Regions from separate parts of the Paenibacillus sp. B46(2026) genome, predicted to be linked through region 1. Evidence: riboswitches for the same ligand, from Rfam matches in the RefSeq annotation. Region 1 holds a riboswitch; the other holds the start of a gene.
The links. A riboswitch is a leader RNA that binds a small molecule or an ion and turns the genes downstream of it on or off. The one in region 1 is predicted to bind glycine.
Positions count from the first base shown of each region.

Region 2: it holds a riboswitch for glycine, as region 1 does, so the genes downstream of both, gcvT (glycine cleavage system aminomethyltransferase GcvT) here and sdaAB (L-serine ammonia-lyase, iron-sulfur-dependent subunit beta) in region 1, are expected to answer to the same signal.

Region 1 is NZ_CM165907.1:519,572-529,142, forward strand. Features, by position in the region: gene pstA (phosphate ABC transporter permease PstA) at 1-422, shown strand, start outside; gene pstB (phosphate ABC transporter ATP-binding protein PstB) at 435-1,190, shown strand; gene AC1S8V_RS02505 (phosphotransferase enzyme family protein) at 1,409-2,401, shown strand; gene AC1S8V_RS02510 (response regulator transcription factor) at 2,594-3,304, shown strand; gene AC1S8V_RS02515 (sensor histidine kinase) at 3,301-4,791, shown strand; gene AC1S8V_RS02520 (LolA family protein) at 4,793-5,884, shown strand; glycine riboswitch at 6,034-6,157, shown strand; glycine riboswitch at 6,162-6,296, shown strand; gene sdaAB (L-serine ammonia-lyase, iron-sulfur-dependent subunit beta) at 6,408-7,097, shown strand; gene sdaAA (L-serine ammonia-lyase, iron-sulfur-dependent, subunit alpha) at 7,087-8,064, shown strand; gene AC1S8V_RS02535 (alpha-glycosidase) at 8,230-9,571, opposite strand, start outside.
Region 2 is NZ_CM165907.1:5,123,593-5,133,163, reverse strand. Features, by position in the region: gene gcvPA (aminomethyl-transferring glycine dehydrogenase subunit GcvPA) at 1-816, opposite strand, end outside; gene gcvT (glycine cleavage system aminomethyltransferase GcvT) at 813-1,949, opposite strand; glycine riboswitch at 2,167-2,267, opposite strand; glycine riboswitch at 2,271-2,393, opposite strand; gene gcvH (glycine cleavage system protein GcvH) at 2,737-3,129, shown strand; gene AC1S8V_RS22840 (PTS mannitol transporter subunit IIBC) at 3,550-5,004, shown strand; gene AC1S8V_RS22835 (BglG family transcription antiterminator) at 5,043-7,145, shown strand; gene AC1S8V_RS22830 (PTS mannitol transporter subunit IIA) at 7,142-7,576, shown strand; gene AC1S8V_RS22825 (mannitol-1-phosphate 5-dehydrogenase) at 7,573-8,718, shown strand; gene AC1S8V_RS22820 (cysteine-rich CWC family protein) at 8,779-9,030, opposite strand; gene AC1S8V_RS22815 (endonuclease MutS2) at 9,169-9,571, opposite strand, start outside.

The DNA.
Region 1 (9,571 bases):
TCCGGGCTGTTCCGAAGGAACAGAAAGAAGCAGGTCTGGCACTTGGACTGTCCAAGTGGAAGATTATCACTTCCATTCTGCTGCCTGTGGCATTGCCCAGCTTGATTACGGGTACGATCCTGGCATCGGGCCGGATCTTTGGTGAGGCAGCAGCGTTGATGTTCACCGCAGGTATGAGTAGTCCACCATTGGACTTTACAGATTGGAATCCGACGAGCCCTAGATCACCGCTTAACCCTTTCCGTCCGGCAGAGACACTTGCTGTCCATATCTGGAAGGTCAACAGTGAAGGCATTGGGCCAGATTCCAAAGAAGTGGCAGCAGGCGCATCCGCGGTGCTTGTCATTCTCGTGCTGGCGTTCAATCTAAGTGCACGCTGGATCGGTCGGGTTATATTCCGCCGCATGACAGCTTCGAAATAAGGAGGAACCAACATGGCCATACCTTTTGGTACGGAACAGTTAAGCATATATTATGGGCATTTCCAGGCAGTTAAGCAGATCAGCCTGACGTTTCCCGAAGCAAGCGTAACGGCGCTGATTGGACCGTCTGGTTGTGGTAAATCCACGTTCCTCCGGTCCCTCAACCGAATGAACGATGAGATCGCTGGTTCCCGCACAGAGGGACATATCTGGATGGACGGTAACGATCTGAATGAGCCTGGAACCGATGTAATCAAGCTTCGCCAGAAGATTGGCATGGTGTGGCAGAAGCCGAATCCTTTTCATAAGTCCATCTACAACAATATCGCGTTTGGCCCCCGCTACCGTGGTACGAAGAGTAAGAAGGCACTGGATGAAATTGTGGAAAAAAGCTTGCGCCGTGCTGCGCTCTGGGACGAAGTGAAAGACAGATTGCATGAGTCAGCTCTGTCTCTCTCTGGCGGACAACAGCAGCGCCTATGTATCGCTCGCGCTTTGTCTGTTGAACCACAGATTCTGCTGCTCGACGAGCCGGCATCTGCACTTGACCCGGTATCTTCGGGTAAGGTTGAGGAATTGATCACCGAGCTTAAGAAGGATCTGCGGATTGTTATTGTTACCCATAACATGCAGCAGGCGGCACGCATCTCGGATTATACAGCTTATTTTTATCTTGGAAATATGATTGAACATGGGGATACAGAGCATATTTTCACGAACCCGGACAATCGTCTGACGCAAGAATACATTATGGGTCGTTTCGGTTAATTGGATCATGGAGTGTCACATAGAGCAACAGACAGAGAGATTAAGAAATTAATAGAGACAAAAGAAAGCACAATGCCTGGACGGTTGTTCGGGGGTTGTGCTTTTTAATTTCATTTTGGAAGAATTTGCTGTATGTCAAGCAATCATGCTACGATATTTATTAATAAGAGAACGTTTACATTACTTTGAAGGAGATGTTGATCATCACTACGGACCAGATGTCTTACGACCATATGGCAGCTCAGATTATACAAAACTACACTATTGAGAAACCTGTCGTTTCATATATTCGGCATAATGAGAATCTGACGTATCATGTTGTTGATGAAGCAAGCGGGCAGAAGTATCTGCTACGGATACACCAAGCCGCATATGCAAGTATGACAGGTATTCAGCATACACTTCCTGCGCTGGAGGCAGAGATGAATCTGCTTCATGAGTTGAACGCAACGACAGCATTGCGCGTGCAGCATCCGGTACGGAATGTATCAGGCGAATGGGTAACGGTATGGACAAGTGAAGCGGGAGAAGAGATTTGTTGTACGGTATTGGAGTGGATTGAGGGCAGGGACATCCAGCAGGGAGAACGCCTGACAACAGAGCAGATCTATGATCTTGGGGCACAACTGCAGATGCTTCATCAATATGGGCGTGAGCAGGATCAGACAGATCGAACAAAGGTACGGCCGGCATATGGTAATAGCCATGAGAACTTGGTCATGCTAGGGCAGTTAGAGGAAGGCGTCCGACTGGGAATTTTTACAACGGAAGACTTCGATCTGCTTCGTGAGACGTTTGAGAACATTAATGAACAGCTAGCAACGTACCCGCAGAACGCAGGGACATGGGGGATCATTCATGGGGATATTACTCGCAACAATCTGCTGATAAGGGAGCAGGGAATTTCCATGATTGATTTTTGTCTACACGGTTATGGTTATTATCTTTTCGATGCCGGAGGGGCAGCACTTATGTTCAATCGGGAGGAACGTGACATATTCTTATCCGGTTATACCCAACAGATCGCGCCACTCACGGATCATGATATTCGATTAATGGAAGGGTTCATGTTGATCTTTACACTGGGTTATTATGCCTTTCAGATGGCAAATGAATCGAGACACGAATGGATGAAAGATCGCATGCCGAAGCTGTGCAGCAAGTATTGCAGACCTTATGTGCAGAACGAGAGCATCTTCTATGAGTTATGAGGTATTTTCTTTTCTAGGAGCTATAACTTAGGATTAAGATTGTGAATAATACCTGGGCGTCCTGAACAATCGGGGGGCTCTTTTTGCATGCATTAGATAACGATCGTAATGGACATTTATGAAGAAAGTATAAACTCTGCGGAGAGTCAGCTTTTCTTCGCTACAATACAGTCATGGGAGGATGAAGCAGCGATGAGAGACAGCGAGAACATATTGCTGGTGGAGGATGATCCAGAGATTGCTCGCATTCTGAGAGATCATCTACGACGTGAGGGTTATGAGGTGACTTGGGCATCAAGCGGTTTGGAGAGCTGGGAAGACTTTAGGGGGGGGACCTATCAATTAGTCCTGTTAGATCTGATGCTGCCGGAGATGGATGGGTTCACGGTATGCAAAAATATCAGGCTAATCAGTGATGTTCCGCTGCTCATGATGAGTGCTCGAATCGAGGAAGAGAGCAAAGTCAGAGGGCTGGGTCTGGGAGCTGACGATTATATTACCAAACCCTTCAGTCTGACAGAACTTACAGCCCGCATTAAATCCCATCTGAACAGGTACCGGAGATATCAAGGTGTAGAGCCGGAATCGACAGATCAGCAGTATAACGATGGGTTATCGATCGATGATTTGAATCAGCGCGCACAGATACATGGAGAACATGTGGCACTAACCAACAAGGAATGGGCTTTGCTCCTACTGCTTGCCTCTCATCCGGGCCGGGTGTTTACCAAGGCGGAACTGTATGAACATGTCTGGAGTCAGCCAGAGGCGGGGAACTCTAGTACGGTCACAGTTCATGTGAAGAGCCTTCGGGCCAAGCTTGGTGACGAGCCCCATCATCCACGCTGGATTCAGACGGTGTGGGGCAGTGGCTACCGATTCGTGGGGGAGCCGGAAGAATGAAGCTGAAGTACTGGTTAATGCTTGCCTTTCTCATTGTAATGCTGCTGCCTGTCGTTGCAGGGTGGGCGCTGTACTCCCTGTATAACTATTACAATGATCAGCGTGCCGTAACGGAATATGTAGAGTTGTCCGGTCAAATGGCCCCTATTGAACTGGCTTTATCTGACCCGGGGCTGTACCGTCTGCAATCGCCTGATGCCTTCGCTGCACTCTCTGAATTGGAGGATGTTCGGGTGAACTTTGATCTGTATTTACCAACAGGGATTCGGGTGTATACATCTGGCGAGAACACATGGACTGCTGGAGCCTACACCGTTGGGGGCGCGGAGCTGTATCGTAATCTGTACAACTTACAGATTCGTCATCGCACATTTTCACTGAAAAAACCCGTATGGGAAAAGGGTGAGTTGGTTGGCATTTACGAGATTGTCATGCTGCGTGGAGATTGGCTGGAAGGCATATCCTTGCGGACAACCTGGGTCATTGGTCTGGCTGCTGCTTTCTTTATCCTGTTATACGGAACAGTGCTGTGGCTGCTATCCAGAAAGCTCTTTCGACCGATGAAATATCTATTAGAACGAATGGATGCTTTTGCACGGGGAGAGGCTGTTCCAGATGTGCTACCTGTTCGTCATGATGAAATGGGCACATTGCTCCAACAGTTTGATGCAATGCAGGAGAAAGTCAGAGAAACCCAGGCTGAAGTGCGAAGAGAACAAAAAGAGAAGGAACTTATGGTTGCCTCTTTGTCTCATGATCTGAAAACGCCGTTAATGTCCATTAGTGCTTATGCGGAAGCACTTAGTAGCAATCCGCATCTGGAACGCCGTGAAAGGCAGGAATATCAGGACGTGCTGTATGGGAATGTGAAGCGGATGAAACAGATGATTAGTGAACTTGAGATGTATACGGCGCTGGGTTCCACTGAATCGGAGATGGCCATGGTTGAGGTGGAAGGTGAGGAGTTTTTCGATATGCTGCTTGGGAGCTATGAGGGACTTGCCGAGCGTGGGCAGATTGACGTGAAGATGGATGTCCGCACAGATCAACTGTACCGAGTTCATCCCGAACAACTGATGCGCCTGACAGATAATCTGATAAATAACGCACTACGCCACACAAGGACGAACGGTGTAATGGGACTAGGGGTTATTGCTTCAGATGGGGAGCTCCCAGAATGGATTATTCCCTCGCTTGGAGATGAATTGGATAACTACAGGGCGGGGGCAACATTGATCATAGTACAAAATGAAGGTCCTGCTATTCCTGAAGAACAGCTCATTCGTATCTTCGAACCCTATGTTCAACACCAGAATCAGGAGGAGAAGACGTATGCAGGTGGTTCGGGATTGGGATTGAGTATAGCCAAACGGGTTGCAATAAAGCACGGGGGGGATATGCGCATGTGGTCATACGAAGGATATGGAACGCTGGCAGCATGCCGATTGCCTGAACATGGAGAATGTAAACGCAGAGAGGATGGGTAAGATGATGAAAAAAGGATGGATGATGCTGGGTACTGCTTTGCTTGCAGGCGCCCTGCTTGGAGGTTGCGCGGAGAAGGATATGCTGGCTATGTCAGGAGACGATATGATCGAGAAGGTTGTCTCAGCAGAAACAGAACCTGCCTCATATTATGCGGAAGGTGTGATGAAGATATGGGCGGACGACAAGCTGACTAACACGATGCAAATTAAGGAATGGGTAGATGGTGAAACCGGCCGAAAGCGCACGGAAACATCCGAGAATGGCAATGTCAGTTACGCAGTTAATAACGGAAAGGAGATCATCCTTTATGAAAAAGAAACAGGAGCAGCATATTCCATGGATGCATCATCCGTGTCACAACAGCCTAATCAAACCCAGAAGCAAATATTGGTTGATCAACTAGAGCGGTTACGTATTACGCATGATGTGAATATGATGGGACAGGAGAAACTTCATGGACAGGACGTCATTCATATTGAATTGACACCAAAAGAAGAAGGCGTATTCTCCATATCTTCAGAGTATTGGGTAGACCCCAAAACGTGGATGATTGTCAAAGTAAACAGCGCGTATGGGGATGGGAAATCAGAAATGGTCTATGATCCGATTCAGTATGACCCTGAATTCACAAAGGATACTTTCGTAATTGACATCCCTAAGGAGGTCGATGTGAAGGACTTGAACGATATGATGCAGAATTCCGAAGTGACCTTAGAGGAAGCGGAAAAAGCGTTGGAACAGCCGTTCCTACAGGACACGAGTGGAGAATTCGAACGATCACGGATCGAAATGTCTACATTGGGCGGTGAGCTGAGCAGAGATGAAGTAACCTTGTATTATGTACGTGACGACAAGGTAGAAGTCAGCCTGACGGTATTCAAGATGCCGGAAGAAAATGTGGACGATACACTAATGCCGGATGAAGCCAAGATTAAGGTTCGTAACACCGAGGGTTCATATATGAAGAGCATTCGGAACATATCATGGAGTGAAAATGGCTTGCGGTACTCCGTCATGGGTGAAAACGAAGGATGGACGAAAGAGAAGCTTCAAGCTTGGATAAATGAATTGAAGCTGCCTAATCATTCCTAATGAGTGATAAAGATGATAATTATACGTCACTTTTATTGACATATAATGTGTAGCATATTAATCTGTAAGTATATGTACCGAATATGATCATTTTAACAAAAGATACACGTTCGATGTGTGTTCGAACGAGGATATGACTATACAGCGGATGATAACGAGCGGGAGAGACCTGGTTAGCCGAGCAAAATGGCTAGTGTTCAGGCACCGAAGGAGCAAGCTGCTGCGCACCCGGCGTAGTGGTTAATCTCTCAGGTAAATGTACCATCGTTGGACGCAACTCTGGAGAGTGCGCGAATTGCGCCACCCAAGGGGTATATGATCAGTCAGCCCGGTGAGCTTGCCTGTAATCGCAGGCATTCACCTTGTCCTTGGACACTGCTGATCATGAAACTCTCAGGTATCGAGGACAGAGAGAGGGCTTGGGGCCTTCTTCTGTCCTTTTTTGGTGTCATCATTCAGTAAATAAGGAACAATCTGTATATGCTTCTGGATGGAAATGACGAATATAAATGGAGGGTTGCAGGTGCGGTTTAAAGATGTTTTTTCAATTATTGGTCCGTCCATGACGGGGCCTTCAAGTTCACATACAGCTGGAGCAGCAAGGTTAGGAAGAATTGCTCGACAGTGGCTGGGATGTACACCGGATCGGGCACGACTGACACTGTACGGTTCATTTGCAGATACGTATCAGGGGCACGGAACAGATCTGGCACTGATCGGTGGTCTGCTGGACTATGTCACAGACGATCCGCGTATTCCAGATGCAGAGCAATACGCAGAGGAAGCGGGCATGGAGGTTGAGTTTTATACAAGCGGCCTGCCTGCTCCTCATCCGAATACGGTCAAAATTGAATTGTGGCATGGAGATCGCGTATGCTCGCTGATCGGTGCTTCCATTGGCGGCGGCAGCGTATCAGTGCATGCGATGAATGATTTTCGTGTTCAGATCAGTGGAGAGTTTCCGACACTCGTTCTGCGACATGCGGACAAAGCGGGGGTGCTTGCGTCAGTGACATCCACGATCAGCTCATCCGGGGTTAACATCGGGTATATGCAGGTAGATCGGAAAGCCCGTGATGGAGAAGCGCTGACGGCAATGGAGATGGACGGCGTGCCTAATCCGGATATGTTGAAGCGTCTGCGTTCGCTCGACCATGTCCTGGACATTCGTGTCATTGATTTGAAGAGAGGAGTTGATTCGGATGCGGTTTAAACATTTGCATGAACTGAATACGATCTGTACAGCGGAATCCAAAACCATTGCTCAGCTAATGATTGAGGAGCAGGTCCAGGAGACCAATACGCCGGAAGTGGATGTTGTGCAGCAGATGTCGGACTATTATCAAGTGATGAAGGAAGCGGTACACAGGGGATTAACGGAAGATACCACATCACGCAGTGGGTTAACGGGTGGAGACGGCAAGAAAATGGCCGAGTACATTCGCAAGGGTGAGACTTGCTCTGGCGATGCTTCTGCACTTGCCATGGCGTATGCCCTGTGTGTATCTGAAGTGAATGCCTCCATGGGCCGGATCGTGGCAACACCAACAGCCGGTTCCTGCGGCATTATTCCTGGTGTGTTTATCAGTTCACAAGAGCGGTTTGGCTGGACGGACGAACACTTGGTGAACGGGTTGTTCTGTGCCGGGGCAATCGGTTATGTCATTGCCAACAATTCGTTTATCTCCGGTGCCGAAGGTGGCTGTCAGGCGGAAGTGGGTTCTGCGATTGGTATGGCTGCGGGTGCTATGGTTGAGCTGCGTGGAGGTACACCGGAGCAGGTCGTTCATGCCGTTGGCTTGGCGTTGAAAAATACACTGGGCCTTATCTGCGATCCAGTCGCAGGGCTCGTCGAAATTCCGTGCATCGTCCGTAATGGACTTGGTGCCGTAACAGCACTGGCTGCGGCCGATATGGCATTGGCCGGTGTGCGTAGTGCCATTCCGTCAGACGAAGTTATAGACGTCATGCTGGAAGTAGGCAGTGCAATGCCGAGTCGCCATCGGGAGACAGCCCAGGGCGGGTTGGCCCAGACGCCAACCGGACGCAAAATGATGCAGAAGCTGGCTAAACCGAAGGCAAAGCGTGCTGAGCCTGAGCCGGAATCGAACACAGCCGATTCTGACACAACTACAAGTGGGGCAGATAATGCTCAAGTGGACACGGACCCTCAGGTTTAAGCTGAACCGGGACCACCGAGATATAAATCAGTGACATTATTATGTATAACGGCGAATACAAAAACAAGCGTCCGCAAACCTGGATTCAGGTCATGCAGGACGCTTGTTTTGCGGTTGGGTATAGCCGAGATGTACTGCATAAACGGAATGACACATGTATGAGTATTAAGACGATCCCTGAGTCACAGCCGTACTCAGTACGGCATATCCATACGTAGGCAGCTCAATGGCGAGCACGCCATCTTCCTTGGCAGTACGATGGTTTCCGCCGAACAGCTCGGTCCACTCACCGTCACCTGCCTCCAGTTCGACAATGGCTGTCTCCTCTGAACGATTGAACAAGATGAGGATGCGTTCCTCATTGTCTTGCCGTTCGAATACCAGTTGCCCCCCATTGTGGCGAGCCTGCAGGAAACGAATGGTGCCTTCCGCACGGAGGGCGGGATGAGCATGACGCAGGGAGATCAGTTTCTGATAAAAGTCGAGCAGTTCCCGGTCCTGCTTTGCTTCATCCCACTCCATGCATTTCCGGCAGCCGGGATCATGCTCACCGTCCATTCCGATCTCGTCTCCGTAATAGATGCACGGAGCCCCCATATAACTGAATTGGAATAACGCAGCCAGCTTCATCTTGCGCTGATCGCCCTCACACAGGGTGAGTAGACGCGGGGTATCGTGGCTGTCCAGCAAGTTGAATGCTACTTCGCTGGCCTGAAGCGGATAGCGGGATAACTGTCGACCGATGGAGTTCGCAAACTGTTCGGCCTGCATGGTATTTTTCACAAAAAAGGCATTCACGGCATCGGTAAACGGATAGTTCATGGAAGCATCGAACTGATCTCCCTGCAGCCAGGCAGAGGACTCGTTCCATACTTCGCCCAGAATATAGGCATCCGGATTAGCGGCTTTGACTACACGGCGGAAATCACGCCAGAATGCATCATCCACTTCGTCCGCGACATCCAGTCTCCATCCGTCTGCACCCACTTCCTTGATCCAGTATTCGGCAACTTCCAGCAGATAGGCCTTAACCTCCGGATTCTCCGTATTGAGCTTCGGCATGTGCGCTTCGAATCCGAATGTCTCATAGGTAGGAATGCCATCCTTCACATCCAGCGGGAATTCGTGCACGTGGAACCAGTCCTTGTATTTGGATTGTTCCCCGTTCTTCTGTACATCCACAAACGGTGCAAACGTCTTCCCGGAATGGTTGAACACGGCATCCAGCAGAACGCGGATTCCGCGCGCATGGCACAGCTCGACCAGCCTTTTCACGGTATCTGCGTCACCAAAGTGCCGGTCTACATGCAGGTAGTCCTCGGTATCGTATTTGTGATTGGTGGTGGCTTCGAAGATGGGTGTGAAGTAGATTGCATTAATACCAAGCTGGCTGATGTAATCCAGATGGTCGATCACGCCCTGAAGGTCACCGCCGAAGAAATTGAATGGTGTCGGCTCGCCCCCCCACGGTTCCACCTTTTCCGGACTAATATCTGGGTTGCCGTTC
Region 2 (9,571 bases), 2.3 Mb from region 1:
AGCGGCGATGCCGAGGGGCTGCGCGTCGCCAACAACGATGTCGGCACCCAGCTTGCCTGGGGCTTCCAGCAGACCCAGCGATAGCGGGTTAGCACTTACGACGAGCAGGCCCTTGTGCGCATGCACGAGGTCAGCAGCCTGCTTTACATTTTCCACGGCACCAAAGAAGTTCGGGCTCTGGATCATGACAGCAGCGGTATCGTCCGATATGGCGGCTTGCAGGGCATCCCAGTCAGTGACGCCATCCTTATAGCCAATCTCAACAATCTCCAGACTCAGTCCGTGCGCATACGCCTGCAATACCTGACGGGCTTCCGGATGAACGGTACGGGATACGATGAGCTGTTTGCGACGAGTTGCCGCTGCGGCCAGATTACCTGCTTCTGCAAAGGCCGTTGCACCGTCATACATGCTGGCATTGGCTACAGCCATACCGGTTAATTCACAGATGTAGGACTGAAACTCGAAAATGGCCTGTAGTTCACCTTGGCTGATCTCAGGCTGATAAGGTGTGTAGGCGGTGTAGAACTCGGAACGGGAAATGACATGATTGATGACGGAAGGAACATGATGATCATATATGCCTGCGCCGAGGAAGCTGGCATGTGTTTCGAAATTGGCGTTGGCGCCAGCCTGTTTGGACATGTGACGTGTCAGCGCGTATTCATCGAGTTTGGAGGATACGGGCAGCTCACCCTGATAACGAATCTCTTTAGGAATGTCCTGGAACAGATCCTCCAGCGTATCCACACCGATGGTTGCGAGCATGGCGCTCTGATCCTGCTCGGTCATGGGAATGTAACGGTGCTTGCTCATGCTTGATCAGCTCCTTGAGTAGGTGTCTTTGACGTACGTGTCCGTTTATGAAAAGGGGTCTTCACGACCTCGGCTTTCAGTTTCTTGCCGCGGATCTCAATCTCAAGCGGGGTTCCCAGCGCAGCGTATTTGCTGTCGATGAGGGCAAGCCCCAGATTACGCTTCAATGTAGGTGATTGTGTGCCTGTTGTCACTTCACCAATCTGTACGCCTTCGGCGTAAATCGGATAGTGTGGGCGGGGAATACCGCGCTCCAGCACTTCGATGCCGACCAGTTTGCGGGCGGGACCGTCTTTTTTTTGCTGTAACAAGGCTTCGTGTCCGATAAAGGGTCCAGCATTCAGCTTCACAAACATACCTACGCCAGCTTCGAGTGGAGAGATGGTTGCCGACAATTCCTGTCCATACAGGGGGAGCCTCGCTTCAAAGCGCAGTGTATCCCGGGCACCAAGTCCAGTTGGTACCAGTCCGTGACTTTCTCCAGCCTGCATTAATCCATTCCAGACCACAGCGGCCTGATCCGCAGGTACATATAGTTCAAAGCCATCTTCACCGGTATAACCGGTACGGGACAACAGCAATTTTACTCCACATACTTCAGCATCCTGCACAAAACGAAACGGTTCAATCGTGGATACATCCATATCTGTAACTTTTCCGATAATATCTACAGCCAGTGGACCTTGCAGAGCCAGTAGTGCCGTCTGCTCCGAATCGTTGGTCAAGCTTACGCCAGGGATCAAGTGCTCTTGCAGCCATGCCCAATCCTTGTCGATGTTGGAGGCGTTAACCACGAGCATATAGTTCTGTTCTTCCAGCTTATACACGAGCAGATCATCCACCACACCGCCATCCGGATAACACATCAGGGTATACTGGGCTTGACCAGGGACCAGCGTGGTCACATCATTGGTCATCATTTGTTGCAAAAATACTTCAGCCTGATCACCCTGTACTGTGAATTCGCCCATATGGGATACATCGAACAGTCCAGCACGCTCACGTACCGCTTCATGTTCTTTCTGGATTCCGCTAAATTGCACCGGAAGCTCCCAGCCTCCAAAATCAATGCACCGTACGCCTTCATATTGCTGATACAGTGGGAAGAGTGGTGTTCTAAGCAAATCGGACATCAAATCACCTCGTCATGGGCCGTCAGCCGACCGAATATAATAATCGTGGATCAATGAATCAGGGTATTTTTAAATTTTCAGCTAGAGATTTTCATCACATAAGTATGGTAAGGCAGCTATGGCAGCGCCGATCTGAATCCTGTTTTTCGTTTTTTGGGAAAAAGGAAAAGGACAGGCCAAAGAACCGGCATGCCAAGTAGCACGCTGTATTCTAAGGCTCTGTCCCTTGTACCTGAGAGTTACCCCGCTGCGTTGTGCAGCAGGTTTCCCCTTGGGTGATCATTACGCCCGCACAGGGCGAATAGATGCTCTCCAGAGTTGCGTCCCGTAAAAGTCCTTTTGCCTGAGAGATTCACCGCCGCTTATCGGTGGTTTACTCCTTCGGCGTTACCTCATGTACATCCCGAATCGGGTGTCACGGGTAATCTCTCCCTTTACATTCATCCGCGGGTATAACATAGTCCAATAAACACATTTACTCCTCTCATTAAAACGTGAATCCACTGTCGATGTCAAGAACGATATCATAGAAAATGATTTAAAACCGAATGTTTAATATAATTTTAATTTTATTGTTCGTATATTTATAAAGACTGCGCTTACTATTCTAATATTCACCAGTATATGTAGAAAGAGTGTATTCAGGTTACGGTTTGAGGAGGCAATTAGCAAATAAATTGTGAGGTATCTTGACATTTGATTCATAAATATCATACGCTATGTTCTGGGAAAAAGGTTAAGGTCAAAGAACGCATGCACTCATTAATGAAAAGCGAGGCGGATATCGATGAGCGAATTGAAAAGTGATTTCCTGTACAGTGAAGAGCACGAATGGGTGCAAACCGTAGGGGAGGATACTGTACGTATTGGCATTACCGAGTTCGCGCAGCATCAGCTGGGTGACATTGTGTTTGTGGAATTGCCTGACCTTGAATCCAATGTAAAAGCAGAAGACAGCATTGGAACGATCGAATCGGTCAAAACGGTTTCGGACTTGTTCTCTCCCGTCACTGGTTCAATTATTGCAGTCAATGATTCGTTGCAGGACTCACCTGAACTTGTGAACAGCTCTCCTTACGAGGAAGGCTGGATGATTGAGATTCGTGTTGAGGGAGATCTGACAGCAGCATTGTCTACATTGATGAATGCAGACGCGTATCGTAAACATACGGAAGAATAGTATCAACGAACTTGTACTTATTAACATATATTTTTATAAAAATATGAGACGTGCTTCATGTTATTGCGACCTGTGTGAGCCTATGCTTGCAGAGGTTTTTTTGTGCTTTCCAATGAACGTTGTGAATGCTGATTTAAGCAGATTGTGGATGTGAATAGCAAGATTAGTCCAAGCTATAGGATAGAAAATGATTTTGGAAATAATAAAAGTCATAGGCAAGAAAAGCCTTGTGTACCAATGGGTTCAGCCATTATGCATAGATAAAAACGATTACATAACCTAATGTTGTCATCATTGTTCATGACGAAAGTACGCTTTCATTTCATTGAACAGGAGACCATTCTCGCTTAGGATTACAGCAGGGGAGAAATGATACCCCTTTCATAAATCATAATCACTTGATCCAAGGAGGATAATACAATGAGTAATTTGGACCAATCGTCCAATTCCAAAGGTGGGCTACGGGTAGGTGTGCAGCGTTTTGGCCGATTCCTGAGTGGTATGGTCATGCCGAATATGGGAGCGTTCATCGCCTGGGGATTAATTACGGCCATGTTCATTCCAACAGGCTGGTTCCCTAACGAGACGCTTGCACAGCTAGTCGATCCGATGATCAAATATTTGCTGCCACTGTTAATTGGTTACACCGGGGGTACGATGGTGCATGGTCAGCGTGGTGGTGTCGTGGGTGCCATTATGACCATTGGGGTCATCGTGGGTAGTGATATCCCGATGTTCCTCGGCGCCATGATTGCCGGACCACTGGCAGCATGGATCATCAAAAAGTTCGATAAATCCATTGAAGGCAAAATTAGAGCCGGATTTGAAATGCTGGTTAACAACTTCTCAGCCGGTATTATTGGCGGGATCTTGGGGATTTTTGCTCTACTGGGCATTGGGCCTGCTGTAGAAGCGATTAGCAAAGTATTGTCTGCCGGGGTACAAGGCTTAATGAATCTGGGCTTGCTACCGCTGGTCAACCTAATCATTGAACCAGGTAAAGTATTGTTCCTGAACAATGCAATCAACCACGGTATTCTTACACCTATTGCAACAGATCAAGCGAGAGAATTAGGGCAATCCGTATTATACATGCTTGAATCCAACCCAGGTCCGGGACTGGGTATCTTGCTTGCTTACTGTTTCTTCGGACGCGGAATGGCCAAATCTTCTGCACCAGGTGCCGTTATCATTCATTTCTTCGGGGGAATTCATGAGATCTACTTCCCTTACATTCTGATGAGACCGATTCTGATTCTTGCCGCAATCGCGGGTGGCGTCGCAGGTACATTAACATTCATGCTCACCGGAGCAGGACTTGTTTCGGCACCATCACCGGGTAGTATTATCGCGTATTTCCTCTTAACACCAAAAGGTGGATACCTGCCGATGCTCGCAGGGGTGCTTGTAGCAGCCGTCGTTTCTTTCCTGGTTGCAGCAGTGTTGCTGAAAACGGGTAAACAAAAGGACGAAGATCTGGAGTCCGCATCCAGTCGGATGAAAGACATGAAAAGTCAAGGAACCGTGCCAAACGCTGGCATTACGGCAAATCATCGTGAAGCAGACAGAGCCGCGGATATGGCTTCTTCTACAGTGAAAACAGATGTGAAGAAGATTGTCTTCTCCTGTGATGCAGGCATGGGGTCGAGTGCCATGGGCGCTTCCATTCTACGCAAGAAGATGAAGGCAGAGGGGATTGACGTTACGGTGACCAATACGGCCATCAGTGATATCCCGCCGGATGCAGATGTGGTAATCACACAACAAATATTAACGGATCGAGCTCGCTCCGTTGCACCGAACGCAGAACATATATCCATCGACAACTTCCTAAAAAGCCCGGAATACGATGCGCTCGTTGAACGTCTGAAGTAATTGCACGCATTCGTTTTCCCTGAGCCGGAGGCTGAGATATGAGTATTACCAAAAGACAGCGTGAAATCGTGGAGTTTCTGCTGGAGCATCCACATGAAGTCACTGCCGGCGAAATCGCCGTTGAAGTAAAGGTCAGTACCCGAACCGTTCACCGGGAGCTTCAAATGATCGAACAATGGCTTGAACCTTTGGGCATGAGGCTGGAAAAAAAATCAGGAACCGGTATCCGAATCGATGCCAGTTCCGATGATCTGGCTGTATTGCGCCAGCAACTAGAGGGTAAAGAATACGTAGAGTTTACGCCGGAAGAGCGTAAGCTCTTCATGCTTTGCATCCTGCTTGATGAACCGGAGCCTGTAAAGTTGCTCGCCCTGGCTTCGGATCTGAAAGTGACTGTATCCACTGTAACGACTGATCTGGACGATCTGGAGTCACGGATTCGTCAGGCGGGACTGAAGCTGGTTCGCAGACGTGGATATGGCGTCAAGATTAACGGAAGTGAGACGATTCATCGCACGGCCATAGCTGCACTTGCACTGGAATTTCTGGATGAGTCCGACCTGTTCGGAAGACAGCCTGAACAAGGAGGCTCCATCGTAAACCAAAAATTGCTGGATATGATTGGGCACGGTGATGTGCTTACGGTCGAAAATGCGTTATGGCAACCAGATATCGAATGGCTGGAGAACATCCCGGAACGCCAATACATGAAGCTGCTGATTCAATTATCCGTAGCGGTTGTACGTATTCGTAAAGGCTTTGGCATTGGCCGTATTTCTCCACGGGAGAAAACGGGAGATGGAGTTGCAGAGCAGGATGAGATGAAGGTTCCACCTTATATGGCTTCCCGCTTGTGTGGTGTGTTATCCACCCAGCTGGGGCTGACATTCTCCCAAGATGAGCAAGCTTATTTTCACAGGCTATTAATTGAGACCGAGCAACGGATTCACTCTTCGCGGCTGTTGCCAATAGACGACTTGATTTTACTGGACAGGGTACATTCACTGATTGATCAGATGCAGGCGAGAACGCATTACGCCTTTCATGAGGATCGTTTGCTTCGTGAAGGTCTGCTTGGTCATATGCAACCTGTAATGGAGCGAATTGAAGGGCAACAGATGATTCGTAATCCGCTTTTGCAGCAGATTCGCAAGGATTATGACTCCCTCTTCGAAGATGTCAAACAATCCGTGCATCAAGCTTGGCCAGGCACAGACGTTCCGGATGAGGAAATTGGTTTTTTGGTCATGCATTTTGGAGCTTCCATCGAGAGGTTACGTGCATTGAAACGGGAAATCAGAGCGATCATCGTGTGTACAAGCGGAATCGGATCATCCCGCATGCTGTCCAGCCGACTGTCGAAGGAGATTCCCGAGATTCGGATCATGGATAGCGTGTCCTGGTATGAAGCTGCCCGGATGCCTCCAGATCAATATGATCTGGTGTTATCCACTGTCGATCTGCCGATGGATGAGCATCAGTATTACAAAGTGAGTCCATTGCTCACGGCGGAAGAGAGCGAACGTCTGCGTCATTTTATCCGGACAACAACATTACAACGACAGCATAACAAGCCCCGTGAAGCAGAGGTTCAGACGACAAGTCGTTACTCGGACCCTGACGGAATGGAAGCAATTCTGATTGAAATCGTCCGAATTATTGGCAAGTTTCAGGTGTATCCGCTGGATAACCAAGATATCGGTTTCTATAAAACCGTGTATGGAATGTGCAAAGTACTCCATGAATCGGGTGTGCTGAAGGAACCGGAGGAGATTGCGAAACGGTTGGAGGCACGTGAAGCAGTGGGGAGTCAGAAGATTCCCGGTACAAGACTTGCACTGTTTCATACACGCAGTGAGGGAATCTACAGGCCGTCCATCAGCCTATTCCAGCTTACTGAGCCACTCCTTCGTACACCGGATGATCCGGCAGGAGTTACCCATGTTCTTTTGATGCTCGGTCCCAGAGAATTATCCAAGGAAAGCCTGGAGGTTCTCAGTGAGATCAGCGCCCTGTTATTGCAGGAAGAAATGATTACATTACTGGAAAAGGGAATCAGGGATGAACTCATTCATTACCTGTCCCAGGAACTCGTTGGATTTTATCGCAGTAAAACCGAAATTGGAGGTCAACCATTATGAGTATGTTAACAACAGATAAAGTCATCATGAATGCGACGGCTCAGGACAAATATGAAGCGATTCGTATGGCTGGACAGATTCTGAAGGATGCGGGACATATTACTGCTGATTACATTGAGAAGATGATTGAACGTGAAGAGATTGTCTCGACCTATGTAGGGAACGGACTTGCGATCCCGCACGGTACGAAGGAATCCAAAGCTTTCATTTTATCCACAGGCATCTCTGTCATTCAGTATCCACAGGGTGTAGATTTTGGCGAAGAAAAGGCTTATATGGTCATTGGTATCGCGGCTCAAGGCGGGGAACATATGGAGATCTTGACTAGCATCGCGGTGATCTGTGCTGAGGATGAGAATATGGAGGCCCTGCGTCTGGCGAAAACAGCCGAAGAAGTTATTGCTATTCTGGAAAGTGAAATGGAGCTATGAAGGCCCTACACTTTGGCGCAGGTAACATTGGACGCGGGTTTATCGGATTGATCCTCTCCCGTGCAGGGTATGAGGTGGTTTTCTCCGACGTGAATCAGACCTTGGTAACCGCTCTTCAGCAACGGGGACAGTATACGGTGGAACTGGCTAACGAGAGCAAGGATCAGGAGACCGTCACAGGCGTAAATGCAATCGATGGAACCCAACTGGAGACAGTTGCCCAAACCGTTGTGGAAGCTGATCTGATTACAACCGCAGTGGGCGTGGGTGTGCTGAAACATATTGCACCAGGTATTGCAAAGGGACTTGAGAAAAGACTGAATTCCGGTCCTGCTCAAAACCCTCTTCACATTATTGCTTGCGAGAACGCAATTGGAGCCAGTACGCAATTGAAAGAGCATGTATATGCTCTGCTCGATGAGCAAGTGTGCTTACTTGCGGATCAGTACATCTATTTCCCGGATTCGGCTGTAGACCGGATTGTACCTATTCAGCATCATGAAGATCCGTTGCATGTACAGGTGGAGCCTTTTTACGAGTGGGTGGTGGATCGTTCCCAGATGGCTCCTGCATTCAAACCGGTTGAGGGCATTCTATATGTCGATGATCTGGAGCCGTATATCGAACGAAAACTGTTCACTGTTAATACAGGACACTGCGTTGCAGCATATATCGGTAATGTACACGGGTATGACACGATTCAGAAGGCTATTGCCGACGAAAAGGTGAAATCGATTGTCTACGGTGCTCTGCAGGAAACGGGAAAAGTTCTGGTGAAGCGTTTTGGATTCAACCCGGAAGAACATGAGCAGTATATTGTCAAAATATTGGGACGGTTCGTCAACCCGTATCTCACCGATGAGGTTACTCGTGTTGGGCGTTCTCCGCTGCGCAAGTTGTCTCCGAATGATCGTCTGGTTCGCCCGGCCCTTCAGGCCTATGCGGATGGAACCGAAACGACCTATCTGGCTATGGGTATGGCAGCAGCCTGCAAGTTCGATGTATCCGATGATCCGGAAGCGGTTGAACTTCAGGACATGATCCGCCAGAAGGGGATTACAGCTGCGCTCCACCATTATACGTCCATGGATGAGCATCATCCGGTGCTTGAACAGGCTGTTGCCCAGTATAACCAAATGTAAGAACAGTGGTAGCCAACTAATAGTATAGATGAGGCATAATGAAGAAGAGCCATACAGTCGTTAACTGTGTGGCTCTTCTTTGGGTTGGCGTTTATCGGCATAGTCGTCCAAACAGCGTTGACAAATGCACGATTTTCGGCGCTGCTCTGCCGGAATGCGGTCGAATACACCTTCGGGGAAAGTAGCCCGGTTACACCAGCATTCCGAATGAGGATGTCCTGCGGCATAGGAACAGCGATTAGCTTCCCCGCATAACGGGCAGACAAGAACATCGATACGGGTGTGCTCTTGATCGTTTTGTTCTGCAGACATTGGGTTCTTTCCTCCCTGTGAATAGCTACGAGCTGAAGTTGAACATACTGGTCCCAGTATAACAGAAATGTGCTGGTGATTATGGATTTCACTGTGTATATATGACGTCCAGTTCACCACATCTGTTTCTCCCATTGGCTATTCTTCAGGCGGTAATTCAATCTGTAGGCCTTCCACATGTTTGCGTCCCATCAATTTACGCTTCTTACGATTTTCCTTTGTTTCTAGCACAATGTCCAAGTCATAATCGTCACCTGGATAAAGCTCATCTGCGGATATATGCAGGGTCAGGCGTTTCTTATGAATTTTGACTTTGCGTCCCCGTAGCATGACCCCGATATTTCCACGGCTATCCTCCACATCACAGACGATGCCCGACTGATTAAGATAGGCCGCATACACCCGATCTCCTTTGCGAAAAGTTTTGGCAGGAGCAAGAGAATCCGACTCTCTGGTTGTTGTCTTTTTGTGGAGACCGACTGAATCCTTTGACTGCTTCGACTGATTCCGCTTGGACAACTCTGCTGGGCCGTCTGATTCT